Linked DNA regions of Pyxidicoccus xibeiensis. The protein of the gene in region 3 binds, or shares a complex with, the protein of the main gene of each other region. Links are inferred from orthologs where the notes say so. Each region holds a gene or a part of one and is shown on either strand. Other genes may lie near its edges.

Region 1 (3,688 bases), on a different replicon or contig from region 3:
CGCGCGGTGACGGCCACGGGCGAGCTGGCGCGGCTGCCTCGCACCCTGCCCGGCATGCGCGCGCCGTGACGTAGTGGCAATCCCGCAGGCGCGCGCGCCGTGACGCTTCCTCCATTCGTTTGGAGGTGAAGTGTCACGGCCCGTGAACACCCGTGAGACATGGCGCCGCTATACGCGGTTCAGCCATGTTCGAAACGTTCGACAGCGCCACCGACGTCAGCTCGGCGCGGCGGTTCGCGCTCTCCACCACGGCGTCCATCGGCGTCTTCGTGATGATCGGCGTCGCCGTCGTCTCCGCGGCCAGCAAGGTGCGCGAGGTCATCCAGGAGAAGAAGGGCACGGACGTGGTCTTCCGTCCGCCACCTCCGCCCGTCGTCGAGGTGAAGCCTCCCCCGCCGCCCCCGCCTCCGCCCAAGCCGAAGCTGGCCCCGAAGCCCGCGGCTCCCGTCGCCGCGAAGGCGCCGCCTCCCGCCGCGCCCGTGGTGGCGCCCGCGCCGCTCGTGGCTCCGGACACCGTGCCGCTGACGAAGCCTCCCGAGGCAGAGCGGGAGACCGTTGCCGCCGCGCCCATCGCCGTGGGCGGCACCGGCGCGCTCGTCCCGGGCGGCGTGGTGGGAGGACTCGGAAGGGGTGACGGGCTCGCGGGCGGCGGTGGCCGCGTGGCGCCCATCAACCTGCCGGAGTCCGCCACGCCTCCGGAGCCGCTCGAGTCCAACCTCATCCCCGAGTACCCCTCCGAGGCCCGCTCCAAGGGGCTGGAGGGCATGGTCATCCTCAAGGGCGTGGTCGAGGTGGACGGCCGCGTCACCCAGCTCAAGGTGATGCGCGGCGACGAGCCCTTCGCCAGCGCCGCGCTCGCGGCGGTGCGGACGTGGCGCTTCAAGCCCGCCGTCGTCTCCGGCCAGCCCGCCGCCGTCTACCGCATCTTCAAGGTCCCCTTCCGCCTCAAGTCGTAGGCCTCACCCGCCCTGCCCCCAGGAGCCCCCGTCATGAACTTCAATCTCAGGGACATCTACAACCACATGGGCGTGTTCGCCCTGGGTATCGCCTGGACGCTCATCCTCTTCGCCATCGCGTCCCTGGCGGTGTTCTTCGAGCGCCTCTTCGTCTTCGCCCGCTCGCGCGCGGCGTCCAGGCGCTTCGCCGCCCGCGCCGGACAGCTCCTCGTGCAGCACCAGCACGACGCCCTGGTGAAGGAGGCCGAGGCGACGAAGGGCAGCCACCTGGCCACGCTGTTCGGCGGTGGCATGAAGACGTTCCTCGCGAAGTCCCGCGTCCCCGCCGGCAAGCTGGGCCCGGTGGAGCTGACGCGCCGCGAGCTGGTCCGCATCAACGAGCGCGTCAGCGCCGACGTGCGCCGGGGCATGTCCGTGCTCGCCACCGTGGGCTCGGTGGCGCCGTTCGTCGGACTGCTCGGCACGGTGGTGGGCATCATCGAGGCCTTCGCCGGCATCGCCAAGGAGGGCTCCGGCGGCCTGGGCGCGGTGTCGGCCGGCATCGCCGAGGCGCTCGTCGTCACCGCGCTCGGCCTGCTCGTCGCCATCCCCGCGGTGCTGATGTTCAACTTCCTGTCCACCCGCGCGGATGCGCTCCAGCTCTCGCTGGACGCGGCCCGGGGCGAGTTCATGGACTACCTGGAGGACCTGGGCCCGCAGAAGCCCGCCCCGGCCAACGGCGCCGCGGTGGCCACCGGGCCGGAGCTGGCCGCTCGCAAGGAGGGGCGCGATGTCCACCCCGCGTAGGGCGATTACGCCCGAGATGAACGTGACACCGCTGGTGGACGTGGTGCTCGTCCTCCTCATCATCTTCATGGTCGTCACGCCCCAGATTGAAGCCGGCGCCTCGGTGGAGCTGCCCGCCGCGACGAACCCGGACCCGGAGAACAAGGAGCTCGAGCCCACCATCGTCAGCCTCGCCGCGAATGGCTCCTTCTTCCTGGAGCGCAAGGAGCTCGAGCGCGACGCGCTCATGGCGGAGCTGAAGGCCCTGCACCAGAAGGACCCGGACACCCGCGTGGTGCTCAAGGCCGACCGCGGCGTGCGCTACTCCGAGGTGCGCGGCGTCTTCAAGGCGATGCAGGACCTGGGCTTTCCCGGCATCAACCTGCAGGTCATCGACAAGCCGAAGCACTAGGAGGAACGCGCGATGGCATTCGACCTCGGAGGCGGTAGGGGCGGACTCCGCCCGTCCATGAACGTGACGCCGCTGGTGGACGTGGTGCTCGTCCTCCTCATCATCTTCATGGTCGTCACCCCGCTGCTGACCAGGCAGATGTGGATGAACGTGCCGGCGAAGAACGACAAGCAGGAGGAGCAGCCGCCGCCTCCGCCCGACGCCCTGCCTCCCGTGGTGCTCACGGTGGACAAGGGCGGCGTGCTGCGCATCAACCGCGAGGAGGTGCCGCGAGACCAGGTGGTGGCGCGGCTCCAGCGGATGCTCAACGCGCGCCCGGACAAGATTGTCTTCTTCGACGCCAGTGATGACGTGCCGTACGGCGCCGCCATGGACGTGCTGGACCTCGCCCGGGGCGGGAACATCACCGTCGGCGTGTTGCCGGACAAGCTCGCGGACTGAAGCGGCCCTCGGCGGACCGTGACGACGAGTTTTCGGTCCGCCGCCTGAATCGTCACAGCCCATCCATTCCCCCGCCACGCGTGTCGCGTTCTTTACGAGCGCCGACCGCCGGCAAGGAGAGTCGTGTTGCCTCGCACCGCCCTTTCGCGCGCCCTCGTGGCAGCGCTCGCCGTCATCACCACGTCCGCGCTCGCGCAGGTGAGCGGCACCGACGTAGCGGCGCCGCCCTCAGGTCAGGACGTTACGTCCCCGTCTACCGCGCAACCGCGGGCGCCCGCCCCGGCGCCCCACAGCGGAAGGAACATTCCTTCCACCCCAGGCGCGGCGCCCCAGCCTGGAACGAACGTTCCTTCCGCCTCGTCGGCCCAGGACGCGGCGCCTCAGCCTGGAACGAACGTTCCTTCCGCCGCCGAGCCCGCCGAGTCCCTGGCCACCGAGGGCGCCGCGACTGACGACGTCATGCTGGCCGAGTCCGCCGAGCCGCCCCCGGGCTTCACCGGCATCCACGGGCGCGTGGTGGACGAAGCCAACAGTGAGGGCCTCATCGAGGCCACCGTGAAGGTCGTCACCGGCGCACAGAAGCAGGCGCTCACCGACCTCGACGGCAACTACCGGCTCGCGCTGCCGCCCGGGAAGTACGACCTGCGCGTCTTCTATGACGTCTACCAGGGCCGCCGCATCACCGGCGTCGTCGTCACGCAGGGCAAGGTCACGAAGCTGGACGTCGCCCTCAGCGCGGACGTGGGCGCGGTGCAGGAAGTCGTCGTGGAGGCCCGCGCGGACCGCCGCGCCGAGGGCGCCCTCCTCCAGGAGCGCAAGAAGGCCGCCGCCGTGTCGGACGCCATCAGCGCACAGGAGATTGCCCGCACGCCGGACTCCAGCGCCTCCGACGCCGTGAAGCGCGTGGTCAGCGCCACCGTGGTGGATGGCCGCTACGTCCTGCTCCGGGGCCTCGGTGGCCGCTACAGCACCACCCTCCTCAATGGCGCCCTGCTCCCCAGCCCCGAGCCGGACGAGCCCAGCGTCCCGCTGGACCTCTTCCCCACCTCGCTGCTCGCCAACCTCAACGTGGTGAAGAGCTACACCGCCGACCTGCCCGGCTCCTTCGGCGGCG
Region 2 (3,764 bases), on a different replicon or contig from region 3:
GCGTCGAGCCGAGGTGCGTGTATCGGTCGACCACCACCGTGGCAGGAAACGCGGAGAAGCTGCCGTAGCCGAGCTGTGCCTCGGAGCTGGCCAGCCCTGCCGCCGGGTCTGTCCCGGTCGGCTCGGTGAGCGCATCTTCGGGCCCCGCGCAGGCCACGGACAGGGTGAGAAGGACCACGGAGGGGATGAGGCGAACCAGGTTCCGCTTCATGTTCAGCTGCTCCTCGGCGTGACGCGGCGGGAGTGCCGCGAATCCAGCGTAATCAGGTTGCAAGAAGCTGGACCAGCCACCTGCCGACCTTCCATGCGGCCGGGAAGTTTCCGCATGCATCACCACGTTGCCGTGTGCCGGCCGGCGTGAAATGGTGCCCTTCCCCCACCTTTCCCCCTTGCTCGATGAACACCGCCGCCTCGGGGCGCCCCCGCGCCCCACGCCACGCCTCCCTCCAGCGCTCGCCGTCTGAGAGAGCCCTGCACGCGGCAGGCAGCACCGCGCCCCTGTCCGCGAGGCACCCGTGAGCCTCGCGCCGCCTTCCGCCACCGTGCCGGACACCACCATGAGCCGCTCCGATACCTGGGCCCGCTGGTTCTGGTGGCTCGTGCTGGCCGTGCTCCTCGTGGCCGCGGTGGCCGTGGGCCAGCACCCGCGCCGGGGCGTGGACTTCCGCGTCTACCTCACCGCCGCCGAGCGCTTCCTCGAGGGCACCGACCTCTACCGCGTCTCCGACGGCACCATGCCGTTCAAGTACGCGCCCGTCACCGCGCCCCTGTTCATCCCCTTCACCTTCTTCCCCGCGCGCGTCGCCGTCGCCCTGTGGAACCTGGGCTCCATCCTCGCGCTCGCGGCCGTGGCCCGCCTCACCACGCGCACCGCGCCGGGCCCGGGTGAGGCCGCGCCGTGGGCATGGGGCCCCGGCCTCGCCACCTTCGCGCTGCTGCCGGCCTTCACCTTCGAGCTGTTCTACGGGCAGGTGGATGCCGTCCTGCTCCTGCTCATCATCCTCTCCACCCTCGGCGCCGAGCGCGGCCACGTGTGGCGCCCCGCCGCCGCGTTCGCCGTCGCCTTCCTCCTCAAGCCTCCCGCCGCGCTCGTCGGCCTCTTCTTCCTGTGGCGCCGCCACTGGCGCGTCATCGGCGCCACCGCCGCCATCGGCATCGTGCTCGCGCTGCCCACCCTGGCCCGCTACGGCTGGGACGGCACCCTCACCCAGCTCCAGCTGTGGAGCGAGACGCTGGCGCGCACCACGCCTCCGTGGGCGCTGGGGGCGAACCCGCAGGGCCTGCCCACGCTGCTGCTGTCGCTCGTGCTGCCCGCCGAGTCCATTCCACCGCCCGGGAGCATGACGCTCGCGCAGGCGGTGGCCATCAGCCTCTTCCTCGCCGCCGTCCTCTGGGCGCGGCCCGGCCCGGCCGACCTGCTCGCCATGTGCTGCCTGGGCGTGACGCTGCTGTCACCGCTGGCGTGGCGCGCCAACTACGTGCTCGCGTGGCCGCTGGTGCGCGCCGCCGCCGAGAGCCGCTACAAGCCGAACCTCGCGCTCGTCGCGCTCATCGCCCTCACGGGCCTGCTCGTCTCCGACTCGGGCTTCGGCCCCGAGCTGTCCCGACAGGTCCTCCTTTGGCGCCCGTTCGCCGTCGTCTACTCCGTGCTGCTGCTCGCCCTGCTGTGGCAGGCGCGCCGCGCGGGGGCGCCTCGCGCGGTGACGGCCACGGGCGAGCTGGCGCGGCTGCCTCGCACCCTGCCCGGCATGCGCGCGCCGTGACGTAGTGGCAATCCCGCAGGCGCGCGCGCCGTGACGCTTCCTCCATTCGTTTGGAGGTGAAGTGTCACGGCCCGTGAACACCCGTGAGACATGGCGCCGCTATACGCGGTTCAGCCATGTTCGAAACGTTCGACAGCGCCACCGACGTCAGCTCGGCGCGGCGGTTCGCGCTCTCCACCACGGCGTCCATCGGCGTCTTCGTGATGATCGGCGTCGCCGTCGTCTCCGCGGCCAGCAAGGTGCGCGAGGTCATCCAGGAGAAGAAGGGCACGGACGTGGTCTTCCGTCCGCCACCTCCGCCCGTCGTCGAGGTGAAGCCTCCCCCGCCGCCCCCGCCTCCGCCCAAGCCGAAGCTGGCCCCGAAGCCCGCGGCTCCCGTCGCCGCGAAGGCGCCGCCTCCCGCCGCGCCCGTGGTGGCGCCCGCGCCGCTCGTGGCTCCGGACACCGTGCCGCTGACGAAGCCTCCCGAGGCAGAGCGGGAGACCGTTGCCGCCGCGCCCATCGCCGTGGGCGGCACCGGCGCGCTCGTCCCGGGCGGCGTGGTGGGAGGACTCGGAAGGGGTGACGGGCTCGCGGGCGGCGGTGGCCGCGTGGCGCCCATCAACCTGCCGGAGTCCGCCACGCCTCCGGAGCCGCTCGAGTCCAACCTCATCCCCGAGTACCCCTCCGAGGCCCGCTCCAAGGGGCTGGAGGGCATGGTCATCCTCAAGGGCGTGGTCGAGGTGGACGGCCGCGTCACCCAGCTCAAGGTGATGCGCGGCGACGAGCCCTTCGCCAGCGCCGCGCTCGCGGCGGTGCGGACGTGGCGCTTCAAGCCCGCCGTCGTCTCCGGCCAGCCCGCCGCCGTCTACCGCATCTTCAAGGTCCCCTTCCGCCTCAAGTCGTAGGCCTCACCCGCCCTGCCCCCAGGAGCCCCCGTCATGAACTTCAATCTCAGGGACATCTACAACCACATGGGCGTGTTCGCCCTGGGTATCGCCTGGACGCTCATCCTCTTCGCCATCGCGTCCCTGGCGGTGTTCTTCGAGCGCCTCTTCGTCTTCGCCCGCTCGCGCGCGGCGTCCAGGCGCTTCGCCGCCCGCGCCGGACAGCTCCTCGTGCAGCACCAGCACGACGCCCTGGTGAAGGAGGCCGAGGCGACGAAGGGCAGCCACCTGGCCACGCTGTTCGGCGGTGGCATGAAGACGTTCCTCGCGAAGTCCCGCGTCCCCGCCGGCAAGCTGGGCCCGGTGGAGCTGACGCGCCGCGAGCTGGTCCGCATCAACGAGCGCGTCAGCGCCGACGTGCGCCGGGGCATGTCCGTGCTCGCCACCGTGGGCTCGGTGGCGCCGTTCGTCGGACTGCTCGGCACGGTGGTGGGCATCATCGAGGCCTTCGCCGGCATCGCCAAGGAGGGCTCCGGCGGCCTGGGCGCGGTGTCGGCCGGCATCGCCGAGGCGCTCGTCGTCACCGCGCTCGGCCTGCTCGTCGCCATCCCCGCGGTGCTGATGTTCAACTTCCTGTCCACCCGCGCGGATGCGCTCCAGCTCTCGCTGGACGCGGCCCGGGGCGAGTTCATGGACTACCTGGAGGACCTGGGCCCGCAGAAGCCCGCCCCGGCCAACGGCGCCGCGGTGGCCACCGGGCCGGAGCTGGCCGCTCGCAAGGAGGGGCGCGATGTCCACCCCGCGTAGGGCGATTACGCCCGAGATGAACGTGACACCGCTGGTGGACGTGGTGCTCGTCCTCCTCATCATCTTCATGGTCGTCACGCCCCAGATTGAAGCCGGCGCCTCGGTGGAGCTGCCCGCCGCGACGAACCCGGACCCGGAGAACAAGGAGCTCGAGCCCACCATCGTCAGCCTCGCCGCGAATGGCTCCTTCTTCCTGGAGCGCAAGGAGCTCGAGCGCGACGCGCTCATGGCGGAGCTGAAGGCCCTGCACCAGAAGGACCCGGACACCCGCGTGGTGCTCAAGGCCGACCGCGGCGTGCGCTACTCCGAGGTGCGCGGCGTCTTCAAG
Region 3 (3,642 bases):
CCAGCTCGCCGGTGAACACGTCGCGGAAGTTGACGCGGACCTCGTCGATGCGGGCCTGCGAGCAGCTCAGGGTGGAGCCGCCGGCCACGATGTCCCACCGGATGGAGGCGCCGCCGATGGCCCACATGGAGGCGGTGTGCGACGTGGGAGCACCGGCCTGCGTCACCATGAGGCCGTTGTAGTAGTACAGGGGCATGTCGTCCCGGTTGAGCGCGACGAACTCCAGCGAGTGCTCCCCCGGCTCCAGGTACGGCGTCTGGATGCTGTTGGCGCCATGGCCCCGGGTGCAGTCGAAGCGCGCCCACTCGCCGTCATTCACGCGGACCTCCACGGCGGTGATACCGGCCTGGGTGCAGCTGGGGCTCGGGCTGGAGGTGTTCGCCGGGAACAGCCAGCTCACGTAGGCGAAGGACGGCGGGCTGCCCGTCGGCGTGAGGTCCACGCTCACCGTCACGTCGCCGTCCACCCGGAAGGTGCCGCTCGCCAGGTAGAGCTGCTCGTTGCCGTAGCTGACGCCTTCGATGGTGAAGCTGTACACGCCCGGCACGAAGTCGTGGAGGACGATGCCGTCGAAGCCGTTGGCCTGGCAGGGATAGAAGCCGTCATTCGCGAGGCGCTCGCCGGGGATGACGATGTTCACACCCTTGATGTCGCGGTCCTCGTCGCAGCGCAGTCCGCCGAACGTCCAGCGGAACGTCACGTCGCCCGGGTACTCGGGAGAGTTGTCGTGGATGACACAGCCTGGAGTGACCGCCGCCAGGGCGAGGAATGCGACCAGCAGTCGGGAGTTCATGGGGGACCCGTTCGTGGGGTGGTGAGGTGTTCGGCCCGTTACAACCCCTCGGACGAGCAGCCTCGGGAATTATTCACCCGCACCGGCAAGCCGTTTCAAGCAACCGGGCGTGTCCCCTTTGTTTGACCCTGTTGTTTCGGAGTGTTACGCGCTGACCCCCATGACGCCCCACCTGCCCCTGGCGCTCGGCGCCATGAACTACGTGGAGATCATCCGCGATGCGTCCTTCATCGAGCTGGCCGTCCTGCTGCTCCTGATGGGCGTCTCTGTCGCCTCCTGGGCCCTCATCGCCATGAAGGCAACCCAGCTCTCCAAGGCTCGCGCACAATCTCTCACCTTCCTCGACACCTTCTGGAAGGCCTCTCGGTTGGAGGCCATCTACCAGACGGCCCAGAAGCTCGACGGCTCGCCGCTGTCGAAGGTCTTCTGCGCTGGCTACGAAGAGCTCAGCAAGCTGGCCCAGGCCAAGGAGGGCGGCGCCGAGGGCGCCATGGCCGAGCGGCTGGGCGGAATCGAAAACGTGGAGCGCGCGCTCAACCGTGCGTCCACGGCGCAGATTACGGAGTTGGAGAACCGGGTGTCCTTCCTGGGCACGGTGGGCGCGGCGTCGCCCTTCGTGGGCCTGTTCGGCACGGTCATCGGCATCCTCAGCGCGTTCAACCAGATTGCCGAGCAGGGCAACGCGACGCTGGCCACGGTGGCCGCGCCGGTGGGCAACGCGCTGTTCGCCACGGCGGCGGGCCTGTTCGCCGCGATTCCAGCGGTGGTCGCCTACAACTCGTTCGTCAGCCGCATCAAGGTGTTCGACACGGAGATGGCGAACTTCTCCGCGGACTTCCTCAACATCATCAAGCGGCACTTCTTCCGGTAGCCGGAGACGACCATGGGAATGGGCGGAGGCAACCGCGGCGGTGGGCGCACCACCATGAGCGAAATCAACGTCACGCCCATGGTGGACGTGATGCTGGTGCTGCTCATCATCTTCATGGTGACGGCGCCCCTCATCCAGCAGGGCGTCAAGGTGAACCTGCCGGAGACGAAGGCCGCGCCGGTGGAGGCCACGGAGAAGAAGCTGGTGCTGTCCATCGACGCCGGGCGCAAGGTCTACATCGGCGACGCCGAGGTGGCGCTGGAGGAGCTCCAGGAGAAGCTGGCCGCCAACGCCAAGGCCCAGGCCGACAAGGAGGTCTACCTCCATGCGGACCGGGACGTGCCGTACGGCGTGGTGGTGGAGGTGATGGCGGCGGCCCAGCGCGCCGGCATCAGCAATGTGGGGATGATTACGGACCCGACACCGGGGGCCAAGACGTCCAACACGGGCAAGGGCAAGTCGAAGGAGGCGAAGCGCTAACCCATGACGGACTCCGCGGTGAGCCACAGCCTGCTCGTCACACGCCCCACGCGGCTGTCGCGCTTCGTGGGGGCGTCCGTGGTGGGCCACATCGCCGTGCTGCTGGCGGCGGTGCTGTACGCGCGCTTCTCGGGTGGCCCCAAGGTGGACCTGAACGCGAAGCCCATCAACGCCACGCTGGTGCGCCTGGGCAAGCCCAGGGACTCCAAGCTGCTGCCGCGCAAGGAGCAGCCGCCGCCTCCGGTCAAGGAAGTGCTCGCCCCCAAGCCCGCGCCGGAAGCGCCGCCCCCCGCGCCCACGCCCGCCGCGGTGGCGGTGCCGATTCCCGGCGTGAAGCCGGAGCCCTCCGCGCCGCAGCCCGCGCCCCAGAAGGGTGAGAAGACGGGCGAGGACCGGCGCAAGCGCCTCTTCGGCGCCTTCGACAAGACGGCCAAGGCGGCCGAGCCCGAGGAGCAGGAGGGCGCCGAGGATGGCGACCCGGACGGCGACTCGGCCAAAGCCGAGGGCGAGCGCTACTTCGGCCTGCTCCAGTCGCAGGTGCGCCGACACTACAACGTGGCGGACACCATCCCCGAGTCCGAGCGCCTGCACCTCAACACCGTCGTCGCCGTGCGGCTGGGCCGCGCCGGCGAGGTGCTGGACGTGAGCCTCACGAAGCCCAGTGGCAACGATTTGTTCGACTCCGCCGTCGTCACCGCCGTACGCAAGGCCGCGCCCTTCTCGCCTCCGCCGGACCACCTGCGGGACACGCTGCAGAAGAGCGGCGTCAACCTGAGCTTCAGACCGAACGCCCTATGAAAGCCCTGCTCCTCTCCCTCGTCCTCCTCCCGCTCGCGGCGCTCGCGCAGGCGCCGACCATCGAGATTTCCGGCGCCAACTTCCGCCCGCTGCCGGTGGCCGTACCCGCGCCGGTGACGCAGAACGACGGCGGGAAGAAGCTGGCGCCCGCCTTCGACCAGGCCTTCAGCTTCGACCTGGCCGCGTCCGGCATCCTCCAGGTGCTGGACCGCAAGAGCTTCACCGCGGACCCGACCGAGGGCATGACGGCCGGCACCATCAAGTTCCCCCGCTGGGCGGACGTGGGCGCCGAGGCGCTCGTCAAGGTCTCCCTGGCGCAGGACGGCGGCACGCTGCGCGGCGAGCTGCGCCTGTTCAACGTGGGCACCGGCCGTGAGGACCTGAAGGTCGCGAAGGACGCCCCGGCGGACAACCCGTCGCTGCTGGCGCACCGGCTGGCGGACGCGCTCTACCGTCACTTCACGCGCGAGCCCAGCCCCTTCCTGTCGCGCATCACCTACGTGCGCAAGGCCGGCAGCAACCGCGACATCGTGGTGGCGGACTGGGACGGCGGCAACGCGCAGAGCCTCACCAAGGGCGGCATCAACATCCTCCCCGGGCTGAGCCCGGACGGCGCGAAGGTGGCCTTCACCACCTACCGCAAGGGCCGGCCGGACATCTTCGTGCAGGCGCCGGGCGGCGAGGCGCGCTCGGTGGTGTC

Evidence for each region.
Region 1: the proteins of tolR (region 3) and LXT23_RS05005 are in contact, whole or in part, in a cryo-EM structure (PDB 9DDO), measured with the Escherichia coli proteins. The link is inferred for Pyxidicoccus xibeiensis from one-to-one orthologs.
Region 2: the proteins of tolR (region 3) and LXT23_RS05000 are in contact, whole or in part, in a cryo-EM structure (PDB 9DDO), measured with the Escherichia coli proteins. The link is inferred for Pyxidicoccus xibeiensis from one-to-one orthologs.

Annotation. Positions count from the first base shown.
Region 1 is NZ_JAJVKV010000001.1:1,236,190-1,239,877, forward strand. Bases 1-2,865 are described here. They hold LXT23_RS05005 (MotA/TolQ/ExbB proton channel family protein), read left to right. Parts: upstream 1-989; coding sequence 990-1,742; downstream 1,743-2,865. Other genes in these bases: LXT23_RS04995 (glycosyltransferase family 87 protein), read left to right, coding at 1-69; LXT23_RS05000 (energy transducer TonB), read left to right, coding at 186-956; LXT23_RS05010 (ExbD/TolR family protein), read left to right, coding at 1,726-2,133; LXT23_RS05015 (ExbD/TolR family protein), read left to right, coding at 2,146-2,574; LXT23_RS05020 (TonB-dependent receptor domain-containing protein), read left to right, coding at 2,698-2,865. Outside these bases: more of LXT23_RS05020, read left to right, coding at 2,866-3,688. UniProt on the Escherichia coli protein: Involved in the TonB-dependent energy-dependent transport of various receptor-bound substrates. Protects ExbD from proteolytic degradation and functionally stabilizes TonB.
Region 2 is NZ_JAJVKV010000001.1:1,234,496-1,238,259, forward strand. The notes cover bases 824-3,764. They hold LXT23_RS05000 (energy transducer TonB), read left to right. Parts: upstream 824-1,879; coding sequence 1,880-2,650; downstream 2,651-3,764. Other genes in these bases: LXT23_RS04995 (glycosyltransferase family 87 protein), read left to right, coding at 824-1,763; LXT23_RS05005 (MotA/TolQ/ExbB proton channel family protein), read left to right, coding at 2,684-3,436; LXT23_RS05010 (ExbD/TolR family protein), read left to right, coding at 3,420-3,764. In the rest of the region: LXT23_RS04990 (hypothetical protein), read right to left, coding at 1-211; more of LXT23_RS04995, read left to right, coding at 516-823. UniProt on the Escherichia coli protein: Interacts with outer membrane receptor proteins that carry out high-affinity binding and energy dependent uptake into the periplasmic space of specific substrates such as cobalamin, and various iron compounds (such as iron dicitrate, enterochelin, aerobactin, etc.).
Region 3 is NZ_JAJVKV010000017.1:47,598-51,239, reverse strand. Bases 592-3,410 are described here. They hold tolR (protein TolR), read left to right. Parts: upstream 592-1,676; coding sequence 1,677-2,144; downstream 2,145-3,410. Other genes in these bases: tolB (Tol-Pal system beta propeller repeat protein TolB), read left to right, coding at 2,939-3,410; LXT23_RS42550 (energy transducer TonB), read left to right, coding at 2,148-2,942; LXT23_RS42560 (MotA/TolQ/ExbB proton channel family protein), read left to right, coding at 954-1,664; LXT23_RS42565 (hypothetical protein), read right to left, coding at 592-793. In the rest of the region: more of LXT23_RS42565, read right to left, coding at 1-591; more of tolB, read left to right, coding at 3,411-3,642. UniProt on the Escherichia coli protein: Involved in the TonB-dependent energy-dependent transport of various receptor-bound substrates.